DNA from 3 places in the Amycolatopsis sp. CFH S0740 genome. Region 3 is predicted to be linked to each of the others. Evidence: riboswitches for the same ligand, from Rfam matches in the RefSeq annotation. Region 3 holds a riboswitch; each other region holds the start of a gene.

Region 1 (7,222 bases), on a different contig from region 3:
GCCACCGCGCTTCGACGTCGTCCTTCTCGGCCAGGACGGCCTTCAGGTCGGTGTTCAGCTCGATCAGCTTCTCTGGGTCGGTCGCCGCCTCCGCCAGCGCGGCGTGCAGCTTCTCTTCGCGCTTCGCGAGCTGGTCCAGCTTCCGCTCCAACCGGCCCAATTCCTTTTGCGCCGCACGGGTTTCCGCCGCACTGCGCTTGGCCTCGGTCTTCTCCGCCGGAGGTGCCTCGCGACGCGGCGCGGCCTCCTTCGCGCGGGCGCGGCGCTGCAGGTACTCCTCGATGCCGCCCGGCAGGTGGGTGACCTTGCCGTCGCCGAGAAGCGCGTACGTGGCGTCGCAGACGCGCTCGACCAGGTACCGGTCGTGCGAGACCACCACCATCGTGCCCGGCCAGCCGTCGAGCAGGTCTTCGAGCTGTTGCAGGGTGTCGATGTCCAGGTCGTTCGTCGGCTCGTCCAGCAGCAGCACGTTCGGCTCGGCCATCAGCAGCCGGCACAGCTGCAGCCGGCGGCGTTCGCCACCGGACAGGTCGCCGACCGGCGTCCACTGCCGAGCCGCCGGGAACCCGAGCTTCTCGCCGAGCTGCGACGCGGTCATCTCCTGCTTGCCGAACACGACGCGGCCGGAGATCTGCTCGATCGCTTGCAGCACGCGAAGATCGGCGGGCAGGTCGTCGAGTTCCTGGCGCAGGTGCGCGAGCGCGACCGTCTTGCCCTGCACCCGCCGTCCGGTCGGCGATTCGACGTCGCCGCCCAGCAGCTTCAGCAGCGTGGTCTTGCCGGAGCCGTTCACGCCGACGAGACCGATCCGGTCGCCAGGGCCGATCCGCCACGTGACGTGGTCGAGCAAGGTCCGGTCGCCGACCCGCAGCGACGCGTCTTCCAGCTCCAGCACCGTCTTGCCGAGCCGGCGTTTCGCGAACGCCATCAGCTCCACCGAATCGCGCGGCGGCGGCACGTCGGCGATCAGCGCCTCGGCGGCTTCGACGCGGTACCGCGGCTTCGAGGAACGCGCCTGCGGTCCGCGGCGCAGCCACGCCAATTCCTTGCGCGCCAGGTTCTGCCGCTTCTCCTCCGCGGTCGCGGCGAGGCGGGCGCGTTCGGCGCGCGCGAAAATCCAGTCGGCGTAACCGCCTTCGTACTGCTCGACCCGGCCGTTCGCGACCTCCCAGGTGAGGCTCGCGACGGTGTCGAGGAACCACCGGTCGTGCGTCACGACCACGACCGCGATCCGGCGGCCCAGCAGATGGTCGGCGAGCCAGCGCACGCCTTCGACGTCAAGGTGGTTGGTGGGCTCGTCGAGCACCACGAGATCCAGTTCGCCGGTCAGCGCGGCGGCCAGCGCGACGCGACGGCGTTCGCCGCCGGACAGGTTCGCGGTCGGGGTCTCGAGGCCGATCGCGGTGATGCCCAGACCGTCCACAATAGACCGGACGCGCGCGTCGGCGGCCCATTCGTGCTCGGCCCCGTAGCGCTGCAGCACCACGTCGCCGACCGTGCTGCCCGCGGGCAGTTCGGTGCGCTGGGTGACCACCGCCATCCGCAGGTCGCGCACCTGGCTCACCCGGCCGGAATCCGGCTCGCTCAGTCCGGAAAGGACTTCGAGCAGCGTCGTCTTGCCGCCGCCGTTGAGCCCGACGACGCCGATGCGCTGCCCCTCGGCGACGCCGAGCGAAACGTTGTCCAGCAACGGCTTCACGCCGTAGGACTTGCTCACCGATTCCAGGTTGACCAGGTTGGCCATCCGGATCCTTTCCACTGTGGACTGTTGATTCGAGCTTTCAGGCGTGCACGCGCGGCGGCGCGTTGCGCGGGGCGTCGTCGCCGCCGACCACCCGGGCCCCCGGCACCGGGCCGTGCGCGACCCGCACCGTCCGGCACACTCCCGCGCCGGACAGCTCAGCGGCCACCTCGACCGCGGTTTCCGCGTCGGAGCACAGGAACGCGCACGTCGGCCCGGAGCCGGACACGCATCCGGCGAGCGCGCCCGCGTTCACCCCGGCGCGCAGCGTGCGGCGCAGGCCGGGCCGCAGCGACACCGCGGCCGCCTGCAAGTCGTTGCCGAGCAACAGGGCGAGTTGGCGAGGATCACCCGACGCGAGCGCCTCCACGACCGGCGTGTGCGACCCGATCCGCGGCGGTTTGCCGTCGGCGCGCAGCCGGTCGAGTTCGCCGAACACCTTGGGCGTGGACAGGCCTTCCTCGTCGAAGGCGAGCACCCAATGGAACGTGTGGCGCGCGAGCACCGGAACGAGCTGCTCGCCGCGGCCGGTGCCGAGCGCAGTGCCGCCGTACAGCGCGAAGGGCACGTCGCTGCCCAGCCGGCCGGCGATGGTGGCCAGCTCGTCGCGGGTGATGTCGAGCTTCCAGAGCGACGAGAGCCCGACCAGCGCCGCCGCCGCGTCCGCGCTCCCGCCCGCCATGCCGCCGGCGACCGGAATGCCCTTGCGCAGCACGATTCGCACCTTCGGCTCATCCGCGTCCGGCCGTCCGGCGTAGGAGGCCAGTTCGCGTGCCGCGCGCCAGGCGAGGTTGGCGCCGTCGGTGGGCACGGTGCGCTCCCCCTCGCCGTACACCTCGAGCCCTGGCTCGTCGGTGGCGGCGACGGTCACCTCGTCGGTGAGCGAAAGCGCCTGGAAGACGGTGACCAGCTCGTGGAACCCGTCCGCCCGCAGGTCGCCGACGGCCAGGTGCAGGTTGACCTTGGCCGGGACCCGGACGGTGACTGGTGGTGGTACGACGGCGAGCACCCGTCCAGCCTACGTGGCTGGCGCTGACCAGGTGTCGCCAGGAGAAAACGTCGGCACGGAAGTTCCCCCAACCGTCGCTCCGGAGTGGCCATCCGGACTAATTTGGAACTACTTTGGAACTATGCGCGCGCCGGAGGTCAACCTGTCCGAGTTGTCCCTGCACCCGCGCCGGGTCGTCGACCGGCTCGAAGGTTCGCCGACCCGTTCGGTCCGGATTCGCCGACGGGAGAAGGACAAACCCGATCTGCTGCTCGTGACCGCCGAGCGCGCCGAACAGGCGGCGGCCGGGTTTTCGGCGACCGTCACGATCCTCGCGGAGCTGGTGCGCCGCAGCGCCGAGACCGCCGCGCTCGCCGCCGAGGCGCTGCCCGCCGCGTTCCCGTGGGCGCGGTACCTGTCCGCGGAAGAAGTACGGACATTCGTCGGCGAACTGGCCGAAACCCTGGAGCGAGCCGAATCCCTCGGCAACCCGGTGCCGTTCGCCGCCCTCGTGGCGAAGTGGAAACAGACCGCCGAGGCGCACGCGGATCCGGAGCTGGCGGAGATCCTGCGCCGGAACGACCACAATGGACAGACTTCAGGACACTTGTCCTGAAACTTTGACCCGGCGACCTGATTTCTCGGGCGACGCGTCCCGCCAACGCGGCGAGGGCCGCCCCAATCAAATGGGACGACCCTCGGAAAACCGCTCAGTTCAAGGGAAATCAGGCGGCGACGACGCTCTGCGGACCGCGAGCCGGCTGGCTCACGTGCGCACCCCGGTCGGAGATCCAGGACAGCGCGGCGTCGGCCCGCTCGCCGCGGACGCCGAGGCGGAACCGGGCGATCGGGGTGTCCCCGATGCGGGTGAGGCCGCCGCCGATGGTGGCGAGCTCCACGTCGAACCGGCTGGCCGCCTCGGGCAGCAGGGCGCCCACCGAAGCGAAACCGATCAGCACGACGTCGACCGCGCGGTCGTACTTCGCGGACTGGGCGCGCGAGGTCTCGACCGACGGCAGCACCGCCTGCGCGGTCCAGCTGTCCGGCGTCGAGATGAGGTCGAGCACCGTGCCGCGCTCGACGATCGCGCCGTTGTCGAGCACCGCGACGTCGTCGCAGACCCGGCGGACGACGTCCGCGTCCGGCGTGGTGACGACGACCGTCACGCCCAGCTCGGCCCGCGCGCGGTCGAGCACGGCGAGCACCGCGCCCGCGTCCTCGGCCGCGACCCCGGCGGTCGGGTCGTCGGCGAGCAGCACGGCCGGTCCGGCGGCGAGCGCCCTGGCGACCGCGACCCGGCGGAGCTGGCCGTCGGTGAGTTCTTCCGGCTTCTGCCCGGCGCGGGCGGTGAGGCCGACGAGGTCGAGCAGCGAGCCGACCCGGCTGCGCCGCTGCGGGCCGTCGACGCCGAGCTGCTCCAGCGGGCTGGCGATGTTGCCCGCGATGGTGCGCTCGGCGATCAGCTCCGGCTTGGTCCCGACGACACCCAGCTGGCGGCGGATCTCCCGCAGCCGCTTGCCGTCGAGCGTCGCGGTGTTGAGGCCGTCGAGCCGCACGACGCCGCGGTCGGGGCGCTCCTGCAGCGCGATGCAACGGGCGAGGGTCGACTTGCCGGAACCGGACGGACCCACGACCCCGAACAGCGAACCGGCTTGCACGTCGACACTCACGTCGCGCAGCGCGGCGACCCGATTTCCGTGGAAGGGAAAGGACTTGGACACGTTTTCGACAGTGATCACGAAAGGGCTCCAGGCAAACGAGGCGCGGCGCCGATTCCGGGCGCGCCAGGCGTCATCGAATTACCGTCCACTGTGGACGGCGCAAGAAACTGCGGAAAAAACGATCAGGCGATGACCATGGAGCGTTGACACGCACATACCGAGCGGCGACCTTCGTCGACTACGCGCCGGCGGGTCAGCAGGAGCGGGCGGGTGACCCTCTTCATCGAAAACAGCCTCCATCGGTCCTGGCGGTAGCACCTGCCCTGCGGAGGGTGGTTGCTGCGACTTCGGCGAGCCAGGTCTCTCAGTCGCTCGGGATGGACGCTTTCGAGTAAAGCCGATCCCATTGGCTGAACGCAAGCGCGTTGGTGCAGATCACACGTCTGGTGGTGCCCGCATACCGGAACACCGCGTCCAAAAACCGGAAGCCCGGAACCTCGGCCGCCGAACAGTGCCTCGACCTGCGAAACGCTCGTCACGGGCGCCGGCGGCGAACGGGTTCGTTCCACTGTGGACGATCAAGGATCTTTGTGGAACAAGAGTTTTCCCGTTGTCAAGGGGCGATGATTCGCGGGCCTCGACGCGCGGTGCACCGGGGTCTCGACCGAGCCGAGATAGGTCAGCGAAGCGAAGCACCTCGGGCCAGCACCGCTGAACAATCCCGGGCGTGGAGCAGTCCGACTCCCCCGAATGCCGAGCTGCTCGTCACAGGCGGACGGCTGTTTCAGCCGTGCTCGCGTGATCACCAAGCGTAGCCAGACAGCAGGGGATGACCCACAATCAGCGACGACACAAGATCATCGGAGAACGCAGCGAAACCAGGGAATACCTGCTCCGACGCCGCCGTTGGAAGTCGCAAGGCGAGCCCCCTGGGGGAGGTGGGTCACATTCCGGCAGCCGCGATCCGCGCGAAAGCGTGCACGTCCAACTGCTCCCCGCGCGTCTTCGGGTCGATTCCCGCCTCAGCGAGCAACTCGCCAGCCCGCTCGGCGGAACCAGCCCACCCGGCCAGCGCGGCCCGCAATGTCTTGCGCCGCTGGGAGAACGCCGCGTCGACCACCGCGAACAGCCGGGCCCGATCCACTCCGGAAACCGGGTCGGTCCGGGTGAACGAGACCAGAGCGGAATCGACGTTCGGCACCGGCCAGAACACCGCGCGCGGCACGGCGGCCACCTTGCGCGCGGGCCCGTACCAAGCGAGCTTCACGCTCGGCACGCCGTAAGTGCGGCTGCCCGGCCCGGCCGCCATCCGGTCGGCGACCTCGGTCTGGACCATGACGAGCCCGCTGCGCAGCGACGGCAGCTCGGCCAGCAGGTGCAGCACCACCGGCACCGCGACGTTGTACGGCAGGTTCGCGACGATTGACACCGGTTCAGCGGGCAGATCAGCCGCCCGCACCCGCAGCGCGTCGGCGCCGACGACGGTCAGCCGGTCCGCGGCCTCAGGCGCGCGCTCGGCGACTGTGCGCGGCAGGCGGGCGGCCAGCACCGGATCGATCTCCACAGCGACGACCTGAGCGCCCGCGGCCAGCAGGCCCAGCGTCAGCGAGCCGAGACCGGGCCCGACCTCCAGGACGACGTCCCCCGGCTGCACGCCGCCGAGTTCGACGATGCGGCGGACCGTGTTGGGGTCGTGCACGAAGTTCTGCCCGAGTTTCTTCGTGGGCCGGACGTCGAGTTCGTCGGCCAGCCCGCGGATTTCGGCAGGCCCCAGCAGTTCCACCACCGGACGAGCCTACCCAGCGGCGGCGCGGCGGACGAAAACAGGCGGCCGGGAGCGCGAGGCTCCCGGCCGCCTGCCGGAAAATCAGAGCGTGGCTCAGGCCTTGTAGCCGCAGCCCCAGGCGCTGTAGCCGCCGCGGGCGTCGCGCACCTTCTCGGCGATCGCGATCTGCTGCTCGCGGGTCGCCTTGTCGGCAGTGGGGGCGTACTGCTGGCCGCCGTAGGCGTTCCAGGTCTGCCGGTCGAACTGCAGGCCGCCGTAGTAGCCGTTGCCGGTGTTGATCGACCAGTTGCCGCCCGACTCGCACTGCGCGATGCGGTCCCACGCGCCGGTGTCGCCGATGGCCGGGGCCGGCGGCTTCTTGGTGCCGACCTTGATGATCTTGGCCTTGGCCTCGACGAGGACCTTCTCCGAGACGTGCTCGCGCGCGATCTCTTCGCCGTTTTTCTTCGTGACTTTGTAGGTCACCAGCTTCTTGCCCGGCGTGCCCGGGTCCTCGACGCTCTGCTGGCCCTGCAGCTGCGTCGGGTCGTCGACCTTCTGCACCTCGGGGTCGATGGTCTCTTCCTGGTTGACCATCGACACGCCCATGCGGCTGACGTGGACCTCGGCGCCGTTCTTCAGGCTGACGTCGAGACCGCCCTCGATCGCGTCGTCCGGGCCGAGGTTCAGCTTCAGGTCGGAGGCGAGCTCCTTGGTGGTCACCGCGGTGGTGTCCACCTTGCGCGGCGCGTTGGTGCCGTCGAAAAGCGTGATGTGCTTGAGGGTCTTGACCTGGACGGTCGAGCCCTCCAGCGGCAGTTCGCCGGACGACGGCATCGACGTCCACGCGCCCTGGGAAAGCATGCTGCCCATGCCGAGCTGGTTCATGGCCTCGCCGAGCGTGGTCGCGCGGACCCAGGAGGGCCGGGACACGCCGTCCACGACGAGGTTCAGCTGACGGCCGCGCTCGAGCTTGATGACGCCGCCGTCGCCGACCGCCGCCTGCGGCGAGGGCGAAAGCGCGTCGTGCTCGCCGACCGAGAGGCCCGCGTCCTTGAGCACGTCGC
Region 2 (7,222 bases), on a different contig from region 3:
GCGAACTTGTAGTCGTGCCGCGGATGGCGGTCGATCGGGGCGTCGATGGTGCCGCGCGTCGGGTCCGGGTGGCCCTGCACGACGGCGTGGTAGCCCTTGTCGACGGTCCGTTCCTTGAACGCCCGCTTCAGCACGGTGTACGCGTGCTCGCTCTTCGCCACCACCATCACCCCGGTGGTGCCGGCGTCGAGCCGGTGCACGACGCCCTGCCGTTCGGCCGCGCCTGAGGTCGAGATGCGCAGCCCGGACGCGGCGAGTCCGCCGACGACCGTCGGGCCGGTCCAGCCGGGGCTGGGGTGCACGGCGACGCCGACCGGTTTCGAAATCACCACGATGTCGTCGTCATCGTGCAGGATCTTCATGCCGTCGACCGGCTCTGCGACGATTTCCGCCGCACGTTCCGGTTCCGGCAGCGTCACCTCGAGCAGCCCGCCCGCGGACAGCCGGTCCGATTTGCCCGCCGGACGGCCGTCGAGGAGGACGTCGCCCGCCGCGGCGAGGTCCGCGACCGCGGTGCGGGACAGGCCGAGCAGTTTGGCGAGCCCGGCGTCGACGCGCATCCCGTCGAGCCCGTCGGGGACGGGCAGCATGCGCGCGCTCACTCGGAGTCCTTTTTCTTGCCGCGGGTGGAGGTGCCGTCGTAGTCCTTGCCGAGCAGGGACAGCAGCACGATCAGCGCGCCGCCGACGCAGATCGCGGAGTCGGCGATGTTGAAGATCGCGAACCCCTGGCCGTTGGGCGCGAACGCGGAAATGAAGTCGACGACGTGGCCGCGCAGCGGTCCGGGCTCGCGGAAGAACCGGTCGGTCAGGTTGCCGAGCGCGCCGGCGAGCACGAGCCCGAGGCCGATCGCCCAGCCGACCGAGCGCAGCCTGCGCGAGATCCACACGATCGCGATCACGACGCCGATCGCGACCAGCGCGAGCACCCACGTCATGCCGGTCGCCATCGAGAACGCGGCGCCCGGGTTGCGGATGACCTGCAGGTAGATCAGCCCGCCGAGGATCGGCTTGGGCTCCTTGCCCTCGAGGTTCGCGACGACCAGGTTCTTCGTGATCAGGTCGATCGCCCACAGCAGCGCCGCGACCGCGAACACCACCCAGACCCGCCGCTTGGGCAGCGGCGCGCCGTCCCCGGCGGCCTCCTGCTCAGGCGGTTCCGCAGACGGCTCGACCTCGGACTCGGACGGCGAAGGATCGGTGCTCACACCCCCATTGTCCACAACCGCGCCCGAGCAGGTCACAGCGGCCGAATTCAGTCGCCCCGGAGGCCTCTCGCCCGCCATCATCGCTGCCATGCCCGCCGAGATCCCCACCCCCGCCGCGGCCGCGGCGTGGATCGCCCTCGACCTCTCCCCCACCAGCGACCTCCCCCTCTGGGCAGCCCACTGGCTGGCCGACGGCGAGGACGGCGAGCACCTGCGCCACCTGGCGGGGCTGTCCCGCAGCGAGCCGCGGGAAATCCACGACGTGCAGGAGGCGGCCTTAGCCGACTGCCGCACGCCCATTCCCGCTGTGGCCGACGCAGCCGAAGCCGCGTTCACTCATCTGGCCCGGCTGTTCCTCAGCGGCGACCTCACCGAGCGCGGCCTGTTGAACGACCTGCACGCGGACTGTGTTTGATGGCGTCGGCTCCGCCGCCGCGGCGGGATCGCCCTTAAGCGATCCCGCGTTGTGGTCACGTTTCCTGTCGCGCCAGTCCCAGCACCAGCCCTGTCAGGCGCAGAACGGCGGCAGCTCCCGCGGGTCCCCGACCGGTGCCCACCGCCCGTCCACCTTCGCGTACTCCCACCGGGCTCGCCGGGCCACGATCTGCCGCAGCGCCAGCACCAAGCGGTCGACGTGTTCCTCGGTGCTCCCCAGCCCGAGGCTCACCCGGACCGCCTGCTGGCCCTGGCTTCCGGCTTCCCGGATCAGCCGCCGGGCGGCCACGTGCGCGCAGAACGCCCCGTCCCGCACGCCGATTCCGTACTCGGCCGACAGCACCGCGGCCAGCCATCCGGGCTCGAACCCGTCGACCACGAAGCTCACCGTGCCGACCCGGTCCACCGGCGCGTCGAAGAACCGCAGCTCGGCGAACCCCGGCAAGCTCTCAAGCCCCTTGCGCAACCGCTCCAGCAACGCGGCTTCGTGCGAACCCACGGCATCCCACTGAGCTGCCAGCTGCTCGCAAGCCACCCCGAGCGCATACACGCCAACGGTATTCGGCGATCCGGCCTCGTGCCGTTCTTCGCCGCTGTTCCACACCACGGCTTCCTCGGTCACCAGCTTCGTAGCGCCACCACCGGCCAGGTACGGCTCGGCCGCCCGCAACCAGTCGCTGCGCCCGATCAGCGCACCGGCCCCGAAGGGCGCGTACAGCTTGTGCCCGGACAGCGCGACATAGTCAACATCCAGCTCCCGCAACGAAATCTGCCGGTGCGGAGCGAGCTGCGCGGCGTCGAGGGCCACCCGGGCACCGTGTTTCCGGGCCACCGCAGCGATCTCGGCCACCGGCAGCAGCTCGCCGGTCACATTGGACGCACCGGCGACGACCACCAACCGCGGCCCCTGCGGGCATTCCGCGAGCGCTTCGTCCACAACGGACACTGCGGCGAGCCGGGTCCGCGGCAGCTGCACGCGCCGGACGTTCGGGCCGCGCCACGGCAGCAGGGCCGCGTGGTGCTCGCTGTCGAACACCACCACGGAAGTCTTGCGCGGCAACGCTTTCGCCAGCAGGTTGAACGCGTCAGTGGTGTTGCGGGTGAAGATCACCGAGTCGCCGTTGCGCGCGTCCACGAACCGGCGCAGCACGTCGCGCGTCCGCTCGTACAGCCGCGTCGAGACCTGCGAAGCGAAGCCGGCGCCGCGGTGCACGCTGGCGTACCAGGGAAGGAACTCGTCGACCGCCGAGCGCACGGCGTCCAGACACGGCGCGCTCGCCGCGTGGTCGAGGTTGGCGTAACCGATGTCGCCGCCGGTGACCAGCGGGACCCGCAGCGTCGCACCGGCGACAGCGGGAACGGCAGCGGCAACAGTTTCCGTGGACCGGTCGAGTGCGAGAGTCATGACGGCGCCTCCTCGGCGTTCCGGGGGACCCCCGGCGAGGGGCCCGCGCTTGCCCGCCGCACTGCGCGACCGGCCTGGTCCTCACCCGGGGCACCCCACCGCGGTAGGAGGGTTGCCGGCCAGCAAGCCGGGGCTTCGCGCTGGCACTCATGACCTGAAACCGAAGATAGCGGACGACCCCCGGGAGAAACCAGACCCGTCTCGTGATCTGAGACGGCAGTCACAGAGTTTGTCCACAAAGGACAGAAAGATCAGGCTCCGGATTCCCCGTGCCAGCGGGCGAGGCGGCCAGCCCGGTCGACGGCCCGGATGCGCCGTTCGGTCGCGTCGCGGTCGGCGGCGGTCGTGACCACCAGAAGCTGGTCTTCGACCTGCAAGCGGCTCGTTTTCTGCGGAGTGAAGCCCGTCCCGCCGCGCACCACGAGGCTGACCGTCGCCCCGGCGGGCAGCCGCAGCTCCGACAGGTACACGCCGTGCAGCTTCGACCCCTTCTGGATGCGCACCTGCAGCAGTTCGGCACCGAGTTCGTCGAGCGGGGCGGCGTCGACCTCGATCTCGTGCGCCTGCGTCGCCTTCGCCAGCCCGAGGATCCGCGCGAGCGGACTGAGCGTCGCGCCCTGCAGCACGGTGAGCACGATGACGAGCACGAAAACCGCGTCCACGAGCCGTTGCGCGCCGGGCACGCCCTCGGACAGCGGGATCATCGCGAGCACGATCGGCACCGCACCGCGCAACCCCGCCCAGGACAGGAACGCCTGATCCCGCCACCGCAAGCGGAACGGCAGCAGCGACAGGACCACCGACAGCGGCCGGGCGAGCAGCAGCACCACCGCGCCCGCGACCAGGCCGGGGATGAGCGTTTCGAGCAGCCGGGTCGGCGACGCGAACAGGCCGAGCAGCACGAACAGCCCGATCTGCGCGAGCCAGCCGAGCCCTTCGGCGAACGACAGGGTGTCCGACCGGTGCGGCAGCTTGGAATTCCCCAGCACCAGGCCGGCGACGTAGGTGGCGAGCAGGCCGGACGCGTGCGCCAGCTGTCCCGAGGAGTACGCGAGCACGCACACCGCGACCGTGGCGAGCGGGTAGAGACCGGTCGCCGGGAGCGCGGCCCGGCGCAGCGCCTGCGCGCCCAGCCAGCCGAACGCGAGGCCGAGCACGAGGCCGGTGAGCAGTTCGTAGACCACCAGCAGCGGCAGCGACCAGTCGACCGCCTCGCCGGACGCGAGCACGACGACCGCGATGTAGGCGGGCGCGTCGTTGATGCCGGATTCCAGTTCCAGCGCGCCGACGAGCCGTTTCCCGACCCCGGCCGTGCGCAGCACGGAGAACACCGCCGCCGCGTCGGTGGACGCGAGAACCGCGCCCCACAGCAGGGCGAGCCGCCAGTCGAGGCCGAGCAGCCAGTGCAATGCCGCGCCGGTGACCGCGATGCTGATCACCACGGCCACTGTGGACAGCAGGATTCCGGGCCCCAGCGAGGGTTTCACCGCGGACCACCGCGTGGTGAGCCCGCCCTCGGTGAGGATCAGGACGAGCGCGGCGAGCCCGAGGGACTGGGTGAGCGCCGGATTGTCGAAGCGGATGCCGAACCCGGCTTCGCCGAGCACGACGCCGATCCCGAGATACAGCAGCAGCGACGGGAATCCGAGCCGGATGGACACCCGCACCGCGACGACCGAGACGACGAGAACCAGCGCTCCGACGCCCAGCACCAGGGGAAGCTCGTTCACCCTCCGCCTCCCTCCCGGTCGCCCGCAGGCGTCCAGAATAGTGAGGCAGTGTCCGGTTCCCGAGCGCGCACCACCGGTCCGGGGGACCTCGCCGGTGTGTTACGAAGCCTCGGCGGCACTCACCGTCGCGAGATCGACACCGAGCGCGGCGAACGGACCCCGCGCGCCCGGCAGGACGCGGACCGCGCGCTGCTGGTCCCGCGTCAGCCATCCCGCCTCGACCGCCCGCTCCAGCACCGCCGCCGGAACCGCGCCGGCGAGGTGCTCCCGCCGCTCTGTCCAATCCAGACAGTCGCGCAACAGCGGCCGCCGAGGCCGATCCGGCACCGCGACGCCGAGATCGGCCAGCACGTCGCGTCCGGCGTCGGTGAGCGCGAGCCCGTCCGACACGTCGATCAGGCCCCGCTCGACCATCCCGTCCCGCAGGGCGACGCCGAGGGTCCCGGCGAGATGGTCGTAGCAACTGCGCGCGAACGACAAACGCTGCACCCGCAACGAAGTCCGCAGCCCGGACGGCCGTTTCAGTTCGGCATGCTGCGCCAGATGCTCGATCAGCTCCGCGACCCGCGGATTCGCGAGCCGCACGTACGCGTGCCGCCCCTGCTTCACCCGGGCGACGAACCCGGCCTCGGCCAGCCGCGTCACGTGCTCGCTGGCCGTCGACACCGCGATCCGCGCCGCGGCGGCCAGTTCGCCGACCGTCCAGGCCCGCCCGTCGAGCAGGGCGAGACACATGGTCGCGCGGCTCGGGTCGGCGAGCACGGCGGCGACCTCGGCCAATGCGACGGTTTCCATGTGCCCACGGTAGAGCGGGGACGCTTCGGCCGCGGCCGAAGTGAGGTTTTCTCGGCAGCCGCGGCGTGCGCCCTGGTTGCCGCGATGCGCGGCAACCAGCACCGGCCGGATCGCGCCCATCTGGCCGGGACAGCTTCACGCATCTCGCTCGCGGAGCTGGCGCGCGGTTGCGAGGTCCGTGAAGGGCTCCTTGAGGGAATCAGATTCCCTCAAGGAGCCCTTCACGGACTTTCAACGGGAGAGGAAGCCGCACACCCGCACTGCTGAATCCCTACAGCGCATCGAGGAACTTGGCGCCCAGCGAGACGGCCGGTTTGGAGTCGTTGGCTCCCTCCAGGAACACCGCGAACGCCAGGTCGCCGCGGTAGCCGACGAACCAGCCGTGTGCCTCCGCGCCGTCGCCGAACTGCGCGGTGCCGGTCTTGCCGAACACCGGGCCGGAGTGTGCCAGGCCGGTCGCCGTGCCGCCGGTGACGACCTCGCGCATCATCCCGCGCAGCGCCGCCAGGACCGGGCCGGACGGCGGGTGGTAGCCGGTGTTGACCTTGGTGCCGTCCTCCCACAGCCGCGGCACGACCGCGCGCCCGGACGCCGCGGTCGCCGCCATCACCGCCGCTCCCATCGGGCTGACCTGCACCTTTCCTTGGCCGATGCCGTCCTCGACCTGTTCGTCCGCGTTCGCCGCCGGGTCGACGCGGCCCATCTCGGTGGACAGGCCCTCGATCGAGAAGTCGGCGTTGAGGCCGAACTGGGTGGCCGCCTTCGCGAGCCCGTCGGCGGGCAGCTGCGACGCGAGCCGGGCGAACGTGGTGTTGCAGGACTTCGCGAACGCCTTGTGCACGGTGGTCGTGCCGAGGTCGAACCCCTCGTTGGAGAGCGTGCGGGTGCCGATCCGGTCGGTCAGCGGGCACGGAACCGTGGAATCCGGCGTGACGATTCCGGCTTCCAGCGCCGCGGTCGCGGTGACGATCTTGAACGTCGACCCCGGCGCGTACTGGCCGCTGAACGCCGACGCCGCGTTGGTGACGCTGGCGTTCTGCGCCACCGCGAGCAAGTCGCCGGAGGACGGCTGGATGGCGACGAGAACGGCCTTGCCGTGATACCCGTCGACCGCTGCCTGAGCCGCGTTCTGCGTCGCGACGCTGAGCCCGGTGGCGGCCGGTTTGTGGTCGCCTTCGGGGTTTCCGAACAGCGCTTCGAGGTTCTTGCCCGAGGCGTCCACGCGCTCGACCGCGAACGCTTCGGACGACTGCCCATGCCCGGTGAGCGCCGAACGGAGCAGCGGGAACGCCTTGTCGTCAGCCAGCTTCAGTCCCCCGCCGCCGGAGACGACGAGCGGTTTGCCGTCGCGGTCGACGACCGCCGGGACGTCCGAGGACGCGATCGCCAGCCGCTGCCCCGCTTCCAGCTTGGGGTGCAGCACCGTCGGGGCCCAATGGACCCGCCACTTGCCCTGCGCCTGGACGAGCCCGAGGCTGCCGGTGTACGTCCAGACGTGGCCCGGGCCGAGGTTCCAGGTGATCGTGTAACCGGCGGTGGCCTTGTCGCCCTGCGCCGCGCCGACGTCGCCGAGCTTCGCGGTCAGTTCCTTGGGCTTGAGCGTCGCCCACGCGTCCTGCAGTGCGGTCGAGGCGTCCATCGGAGCGTCGG
Region 3 (7,222 bases):
GCCTGGCTGGCCGCCGGACGGCTGGGCGATGGTGGAATGCGATGTCGGACAAGGAGATGCGGTCGTCCTGGCCACGGCCGAGCCTGGTCGCGCCGTGGTCGTCGACACCGGGCCGGAGCCAGGGCCGGTCGATGAATGCCTGCGGAGGCTGGGCGTCGAACGGGTGCCGTTGCTTGTGCTGAGTCACCTGCACGCGGACCACATCGGCGGTCTCGCCTCGGTATTCGACGGACGGGCGGTCGGGGCGATCGCGGTAGGGCCAGGGCGTGCGCCCGCGTGGGCGTGGCAGTCGGTCTCCGGCGAAGCGCGGCGTCGCGGCGTGCCACTGGTGCAGTTGAGCGACGGGCAGCGGCTGGAGTGGCCGGGGCTGTCGCTTGAGGTGATCGGTCCGCGCTACGCCACTACCCGTGCACCGGCGTTGCAGGACGGCACGATGATCAACAACAGTTCGGTCGTCCTGCGCGCCGACACCGCGGCTGGCCGGGTTCTGCTGACCGGAGACGTCGAGCTGGCCGCGCAGGCGGATCTGCTTGCCGAGGGCGTCGACCTGCGGGCAGACGTCCTGAAGGTGCCGCATCACGGGTCGAGGTATTCGCTGCCGCAGTTTCTCGCGGCGGTGCGGCCGCGCACGGCGCTGATCAGTGTCGGCGCGGGCAACGGATACGGACATCCGAGCAAGTCCACAGTGGACGTTCTCGGAACGATGGGAGTGCTGGTCACCCGGACCGATATCGACGGGGACACCGCCGTTCTGCCCGGAGGAAGCGGACCGGCGGTGGTGCGCCGGGGCGAGCCGCGGGGTCCGCCGCGGTAGTGCGGCGGACCCCGGGCCGGTGCGTCAGTAGCCGAGCGCCTTGGCGACGGCCGCGGCGGACGGCGGCACGGTGGCCCTCGGGCCGATGTGGTTCTCGACCGCGTCGAGGGTCTTGAGGCCGTCGCCGGTGATGAGGAGGACGGTTTCCGCGTCCGGGTCGAGCTTGCCGGTTTCGACGAGCTTCTTCGCGGTCGCCACGGTGACGCCGCCCGCGGTCTCGGTGAAGATGCCTTCGGTGCGCGCGAGCAGCCGGATGCCTTCGACGACCTCTTCGTCGGTGACGTCCTCGATCGCGCCGCCGGTGCGGTTGACCACGTCGAGCACGTACGGGCCGTCGGCCGGGTTGCCGATCGCGAGCGAACGGGCGATGGTGTCCGGCTTCACCGGCTGGACCACGTCGTGGCCGTTGCGGTACGCGGTGGAGACCGGCGAGCAGCCCGTGGCCTGCGCGCCGAACACCTTGTACGGGCTGGCGTCCACGAGACCGAGCTGGCCCAGCTCGCGGAAACCCTTGTCCACCTTGGTGAGCTGGGAACCGGAGGCGATCGGCACGACGATCTGCTCGGGGATGCGCCAGCCGAGCTGCTCGGCGACCTCGTAGGCGAGCGTCTTCGAGCCCTCGGAGTAGTACGGGCGGACGTTGACGTTCACGAACGCCCACTTCGGGTGCTCGCCGGCCAGTTCGGTGGCGAGCCGGTTCACGTCGTCGTAGTTGCCGTCGACGGCGATCAGGTCGCCGTCGTAGACCGCGGTGGTGAGGATCTTCGCGCGTTCGAGGTTCTTCGGGATCAGCACGACCGACCGCCAGCCGGCGCGGGCCGCCGCGGCGGCGGTCGCGTTGGCCAGGTTGCCGGTCGAGGGACACGCCAGGACCTCGAAACCGAACTCGCGGGCGGCCGCGAGCGCGACGGCGACCACGCGGTCCTTGAACGAGTGCGTGGGGTTGCCGGTGTCGTCCTTGACCCACACGCGCTTGAGGCCGAGCTCCTTCGCGAGCCGGTCGGCGCGCACGAGCCGGGTGCAGCCGGGTTCGGTGTTCGGGGTCTCCTCGACGGTCGAGGGGACGGGAAGGAGTTTCTTGTAACGCCAGATGTTGCGCGGGCCCGCCTCGATGTCCTCGCGGCGGACGCGGCCGAAGTCGTAGGCGACCTCGAGCGGCGAGAAGTCTTCGACGGAGACGAATTCCGGAGCGAGCGGCTGCCGGTGCCCTTCTTCCTTCGACACCAGTTCGACGGCCGGACCGAGGTCGATCGTCTTGTTGGCGGAGGTGGCGCTGAGGGCTGCAGTCATCGCGAGGTTCCTTTCCTCATCTGCCCCGCCGAAGCGGGCCGGAATTGGCACCGTGGTCGTCAGCTACCCCGCGATCGCGGGATGACAGGCTGTACGCCGGTTGCCGGGGCTTCGTCGGGCCGTTCCCTCTGCCCCTCTGGATGAGCGGTATTCGGTTGTCGGAGCGCCGGTGGGCGCGTCCTCGGCTACACCGTACGACATCCCGATCAGCTCGTGCCACGGAGGCGGCCCACATCACCGGAGCGGGCGGCCCGGCGGCCGGGTGAGAAGATGGCCGGGTGACCACCGCACCCGCGCCGCTGCACCTCGTCACGGGCGAGGAAGAACTGCTCATCGAACGGGCTGTGCGAGCGTCCCTCGACGCGGCCAAGGCCGCGGACCCGACGGCCGACCTCACGCGCATGCGGGTGTCCGATCTCACACCGCCTGTGCTGGCCGAGCTGGTGAGCCCGTCGCTGTTCGCCGAGGGGCGCGTGATCGTGCTGGAGTCGGCGCAGGACATCTCGCAGGAGCTGTCCGACGCGGTCCTCGCGTACGTGAAGGCGCCTGCCGACGGCATCGTCCTCGTGGTCGTGCACAGCGGCGGCGGGCGGAGCAAAGCCGCCAAAGCGCTGCCGGGCGCGTTGAAAAAGGCGGGCGCGGAAATCACCGAATGCCCGAAGCTCACCAAACCGGCCGAGCGCGAGGCGTTCGTCCGCAACGAGGTGCGCCGCGCGGGCGGCAAGATCGACGCCGCGGGCCTGATGGCGCTGCTCGACTCGGTCGGCTCGGACCTGCGCGAACTGTCCTCGGCGGCGACGCAGCTGGTCGCCGACACCGGGGGAGTCGTCGACGAGCGGGCGGTCCGCCGCTACCACACCGGACGCGCCGACGTGACCGGCTTCGCGGTGGCCGAGAAGGCCGTCGCGGGCGACCGGGCCGCCGCGATGGAGTCGCTGCAGTGGGCGATGCAGCTGGGCGTCCCGCACGTCCTGATCGCCGACGCGCTGGCCGACGCGGTGCGCACGATCGCTCGCGTGTCCGCGGCCGGGCGCGGCAACCCGAACCAGATGGCGGGCGAACTCGGCATGCCGCCGTGGAAGATCCGCAAGGCGCAAGGGCAGTCCCGCGGCTGGGGCCAGGACGGCCTGGCGACCGCGATGCGCGTCGTGGCGCGGCTGAACGCCGAGGTCAAGGGTGCGGCGGCCGACGCGAACTACGCGTTGCAGCGCGCGGTCCTCGACGTGGTCGCGGCCAAGGGAGACCGCTGACGTCCCGGCGCCGGGAACGCCTTGAGGAGAGCCGAGCCGGTCCCCAGGACACGGAAAGGCCCGGCAGCCGAAGCCGCCGGGCCTTTCCGAAAGACTGCGCTCAGAGCTGGTTCGCGCGCTTCGCGAGAGCCGACTTCTTGTTCGCGGCCTGGTTGGCGTGGATGACGCCCTTGGTGACGGCCTTGTCGAGCTTGCGAGCGGCGTCGCGCTGCAGTTCGAGGGCCTTGTCCTTGTCACCGGCTTCGGCGGCCTCGCGGAACTTGCGGATCGCGGTCTTCACCGAGGACCGGATCGCCAGGTTGCGCTGCCGCGCCTTCTCGTTCGTCGTGATGCGCTTGACCTGCGACTTGATGTTGGCCATGGAGGCGTTCCTCTTTCACTCGGTGAAGGTCGCTGCCGCGTTCGTGTGGCTCCGGATCAGTCCCGAGGGACTGCCGGGTTTCCTCCCTGACGGAATGCCGCACGGCAACAGTCGAAAATCTTAACAGCCCTGTTCGCGGCGTTGCCGACGGCCCCGGAGCAGGCAAACGCTCGGCATCGCGCCCCCGTCTCGGTTACGGTGGGGTCCGGTAGTGCCTAGGGTTCCGTCGCCTGCCCGTGGTCCCGCAGAGCGGGTCGCGAAGACAACGAGGGCGGGCGGGCCTGGTCCGAGCGGCACCTTCGGCGGGAGACAGAGCCCCGCCGTTCATCTGACGGGACAAAAGCCTGGAGGACCCGGTCTTCAGCGTGCGCTGAAAACCTGAAGGGGTCCGGATGAACACCACAGCCCTCGCCATGGTCCTCGTCGCCGCGGTCGTGCACGCCGTGTGGAACCTTGCCGCCAAACGGGTTTCCGGCGGCCCGCGGTTCGTCTGGCTGTACTACACGGTTTCCGCGGCGGCGATGCTCCCGGTGATCGCGGTCGCGCTGGCCGTCGAACCGGAACGTCCACAGTGGACCTGGCTGCTCGCCGCCGCGGGCACCGCGGTCCTGCACGTGGCGTACGGGATCGTGCTGCAGCGCGGATACGAGGTCGGCGACCTGTCCATCGTCTACCCGCTGGCCCGCGGGACCGGGCCGCTGGTGTCGGTGCTCGTCGCTGTCACGGTCCTGGGCGAACGGCCTGGCGTGCTCGGGCTGATCGGGGCGTTCCTCGTCGTCGCGGGCGTCCTGGTGATCAGCCTCGGCGGCGGCACCGGCAACGCCCGGGCCCGCCGCGCGGGGGTGTTCTACGGCGTCGCCACCGGCGTCGTCATCGCCGCTTACACGCTCTGGGACGCGCACTCGGTCACGTCGCTCGGCGTGCCTCCGCTCGTCTACTTCGGCGGCGGCGCGATCGGCCAGAGCATCCTGCTTGCCCCGACCGCGGCGCGCGGCCGGTCGGAGATCAAGCGGCTGTGGCGCGACCATCGGCGCGAGGTGCTGATCGTCGGGCTCGCCTCGCCGGCCAGCTACCTGCTGGTCCTGTACGCCCTGCGGATCGCGCCGGTCAGCCTGGTCGCGCCGGCGCGCGAGCTGTCGATCGTCTTCGGCGGGGTCGCCGCCTGGCTCGTGCTCCGCGAGCGCAACGCGGTCCGCCGCCTCGCCGGATCGCTGGTCGTGCTGGCCGGGATCGCTGCGATTGCGGTCGCCTGAGCCGCTCGGGTAGGCAGGAACCATGGACGTACTGAGCAGCCGGGTGCTGATCCACCCCCGCGACCACGAGGTGTCCACCGCGTTCTACCGCGACGCCCTCGGCCTCGCGATCGAGCGCGAGTTCCCCGGCGGCACGCGGTTTTTCGCCGGCGGCGGGTCGATCGAGGTGGTCGGCACGGGCGAGGAGGGGCCCGGTCCGGACGTCAATCTGTTCCTGCAGGTCCGCGATCTCCCGGCGACCCTGGCCGAACTGGCCGGACGCGGGGTCGAACCGGTGCGCGAGGCCCGGCGCGAGCCGTGGGGCACCGACGAGGCGTGGATCGCCGACCCGGACGGGCTGCGGATCGTGCTCGTCGAGGTCCCGGAGGACCATCCGTTGCGCCGCGACAAGCGCTAGCCCGGTTTCACGGCCCGGAGCTGGGCGGCGAGCGCGGCGAATCCGGGCGGATCCCAGGTCCAGGTCTGCAGGTCGGTGAATCCCGCTGCGGCGGCTTCGTCGGCCAGTTCGTGCCGCGTCACCGGGAGCCACTTCTCGTGTGCCGAAAGCAGCAGCCGTCCGCCCGGCCGGAGCACGCGGAACAGCTCGGCGAAGGCCGCCGGGCGGTCTTCCCAGAACTGGACGTTGTTCACGGTCAGCACGACGTCGGCGGACGCGTCCGCGCAGCCGGTCCGGGCCGCGCTGCCCGCGCGCACCTCGGCGCGGTCTCCGCAGCGGTCCGTGCAGAGGTCGCGCATCTGCGGGGAGGGTTCGACGCCGATCACCTCGCCGGCGAGTTTGCTCGCCGCGTCGAGGCCGACCCCGGGCCCGGGGCCGACGACGAGAACGGTCTCGTCGGGTTCGAGGCGCGCCAGGTCGACGATGCGGTGTTCGGTCGTGGCGTTGCCGATCGCCATCAGCTTGCCGCCGAGCCTGCCCAGCAGCCCGCTGGGATGGCCGAAAGCCCGGTCGAGCGCGGCGTCGAGGACGCCGGGGCCGGGCGGCGAGGGGGAGGGTGAAGTGCTCATGCTTCGAGGTCATCACGAGACGGGCGGGGCCGCATCGGGGATGACCCCCACCCGCACCCGGAGGTCCATGGGACGATGGGGTACGGACATCCCCCACCATCCCGAGGACAGCCCGAGTGACAGCGCCCAAGACGTTCGCCGACACCACCTTCACGCCGCCGGAGTTGATCCGCAACTTCTGCATCATCGCCCACATCGACCACGGCAAGTCGACGCTGGCGGACCGGATGCTGCAGCTCACCGGCGTCGTCGAGGAGCGGGCCATGCGCGCGCAGTACCTCGACCGCATGGACATCGAGCGGGAACGCGGCATCACGATCAAGGCCCAGAACGTCCGGCTGCCGTGGCAGGTGGACGGCAAGGACCACGTCCTGCACCTGATCGACACGCCCGGCCACGTGGACTTCACCTACGAGGTCTCGCGGGCGCTCGAAGCCTGCGAGGGCGCGATCCTGCTGGTCGACGCCGCGCAGGGGATCGAGGCGCAGACGCTCGCGAACCTGTACCTCGCGCTCGAGAACGACCTGCACATCATCCCGGTGCTGAACAAGATCGACCTGCCCTCGGCGGACCCGGAGAAGTACGCGGCGGAGATCGCGCACATCATCGGCTGCGAGCCCTCGGACGTGCTGCGCGTGTCGGCGAAGACCGGCATGGGCGTGACCGAGCTGCTGGACGAGTGCGTGCGCCAGGTCCCGCCGCCGGTCGGCGACGCGGACGCGCCCGCCCGCGCGATGATCTTCGACTCGGTCTACGACACCTACCGCGGCGTCGTCACCTACATCCGCGTGGTGGACGGCAAGATCACGCCGCGCGAGAAGATCAAGATGATGTCGACCGGCGCGACGCACGAACTGCTCGAGGTCGGGATCATCTCGCCGGAGCCGAAGGCCAGCAAGGGACTCGGCGTCGGCGAGGTCGGCTACCTGATCACCGGCGTGAAGGACGTGCGCCAGTCGAAGGTCGGCGACACCGTGACGTCCGAGCGGCACGGCGCGACCGAACCGCTGGCCGGGTACCGCGAACCGAAGCCGATGGTGTTCTCCGGGCTGTACCCGGTGGACGGCTCGGACTACCCGGAACTGCGCGAGGCGCTGGAGAAGCTGCAGCTCAACGACGCCGCGCTGACCTACGAGCCGGAAACGTCGGTCGCACTGGGCTTCGGCTTCCGCTGCGGCTTCCTCGGCCTGCTGCACCTGGAGATCACCCGGGACCGGCTGGAGCGCGAGTTCGGCCTCGACCTGATCTC

What was found. Region 3 has a riboswitch for S-adenosylmethionine ahead of thrC (threonine synthase). Riboswitches for the same ligand answer to the same signal wherever they lie in the genome.
Region 1: it holds a riboswitch for S-adenosylmethionine, as region 3 does, so the genes downstream of both, EIZ45_RS45155 (methionine ABC transporter ATP-binding protein) here and thrC (threonine synthase) in region 3, are expected to answer to the same signal.
Region 2: it holds a riboswitch for S-adenosylmethionine, as region 3 does, so the genes downstream of both, EIZ45_RS39030 (aminotransferase class V-fold PLP-dependent enzyme) here and thrC (threonine synthase) in region 3, are expected to answer to the same signal.

Annotation. Positions count from the first base shown of each region.
Region 1 covers NZ_SDLS01000057.1:11,170-18,391, forward strand. Annotated here, with positions in the region: gene EIZ45_RS45140 (ABC-F family ATP-binding cassette domain-containing protein) at 1-1,744, opposite strand, end outside; gene EIZ45_RS45145 (4-(cytidine 5'-diphospho)-2-C-methyl-D-erythritol kinase) at 1,782-2,750, opposite strand; gene EIZ45_RS45150 (hypothetical protein) at 2,872-3,345, shown strand; gene EIZ45_RS45155 (methionine ABC transporter ATP-binding protein) at 3,455-4,468, opposite strand; SAM riboswitch class I at 4,684-4,774, opposite strand; gene rsmA (16S rRNA (adenine(1518)-N(6)/adenine(1519)-N(6))-dimethyltransferase RsmA) at 5,334-6,176, opposite strand; gene EIZ45_RS45165 (transglycosylase family protein) at 6,270-7,222, opposite strand, start outside.
Region 2 covers NZ_SDLS01000035.1:91,774-98,995, reverse strand. Annotated here, with positions in the region: gene EIZ45_RS39045 (RluA family pseudouridine synthase) at 1-602, opposite strand, end outside; gene lspA (signal peptidase II) at 599-1,207, opposite strand; gene EIZ45_RS39035 (hypothetical protein) at 1,296-1,622, shown strand; gene EIZ45_RS39030 (aminotransferase class V-fold PLP-dependent enzyme) at 1,716-3,047, opposite strand; SAM riboswitch class IV at 3,088-3,202, opposite strand; gene EIZ45_RS39025 (potassium/proton antiporter) at 3,299-4,777, opposite strand; gene EIZ45_RS39020 (helix-turn-helix transcriptional regulator) at 4,877-5,572, opposite strand; gene EIZ45_RS39015 (penicillin-binding transpeptidase domain-containing protein) at 5,844-7,222, opposite strand, start outside.
Region 3 covers NZ_SDLS01000028.1:20,444-27,665, forward strand. Annotated here, with positions in the region: gene EIZ45_RS34940 (ComEC/Rec2 family competence protein) at 1-814, shown strand, start outside; gene thrC (threonine synthase) at 839-2,104, opposite strand; SAM riboswitch class I at 2,118-2,251, opposite strand; gene holA (DNA polymerase III subunit delta) at 2,383-3,354, shown strand; gene rpsT (30S ribosomal protein S20) at 3,455-3,715, opposite strand; gene EIZ45_RS34960 (DMT family transporter) at 4,108-4,968, shown strand; gene EIZ45_RS34965 (VOC family protein) at 4,991-5,365, shown strand; gene EIZ45_RS34970 (class I SAM-dependent methyltransferase) at 5,362-5,973, opposite strand; gene lepA (translation elongation factor 4) at 6,090-7,222, shown strand, end outside.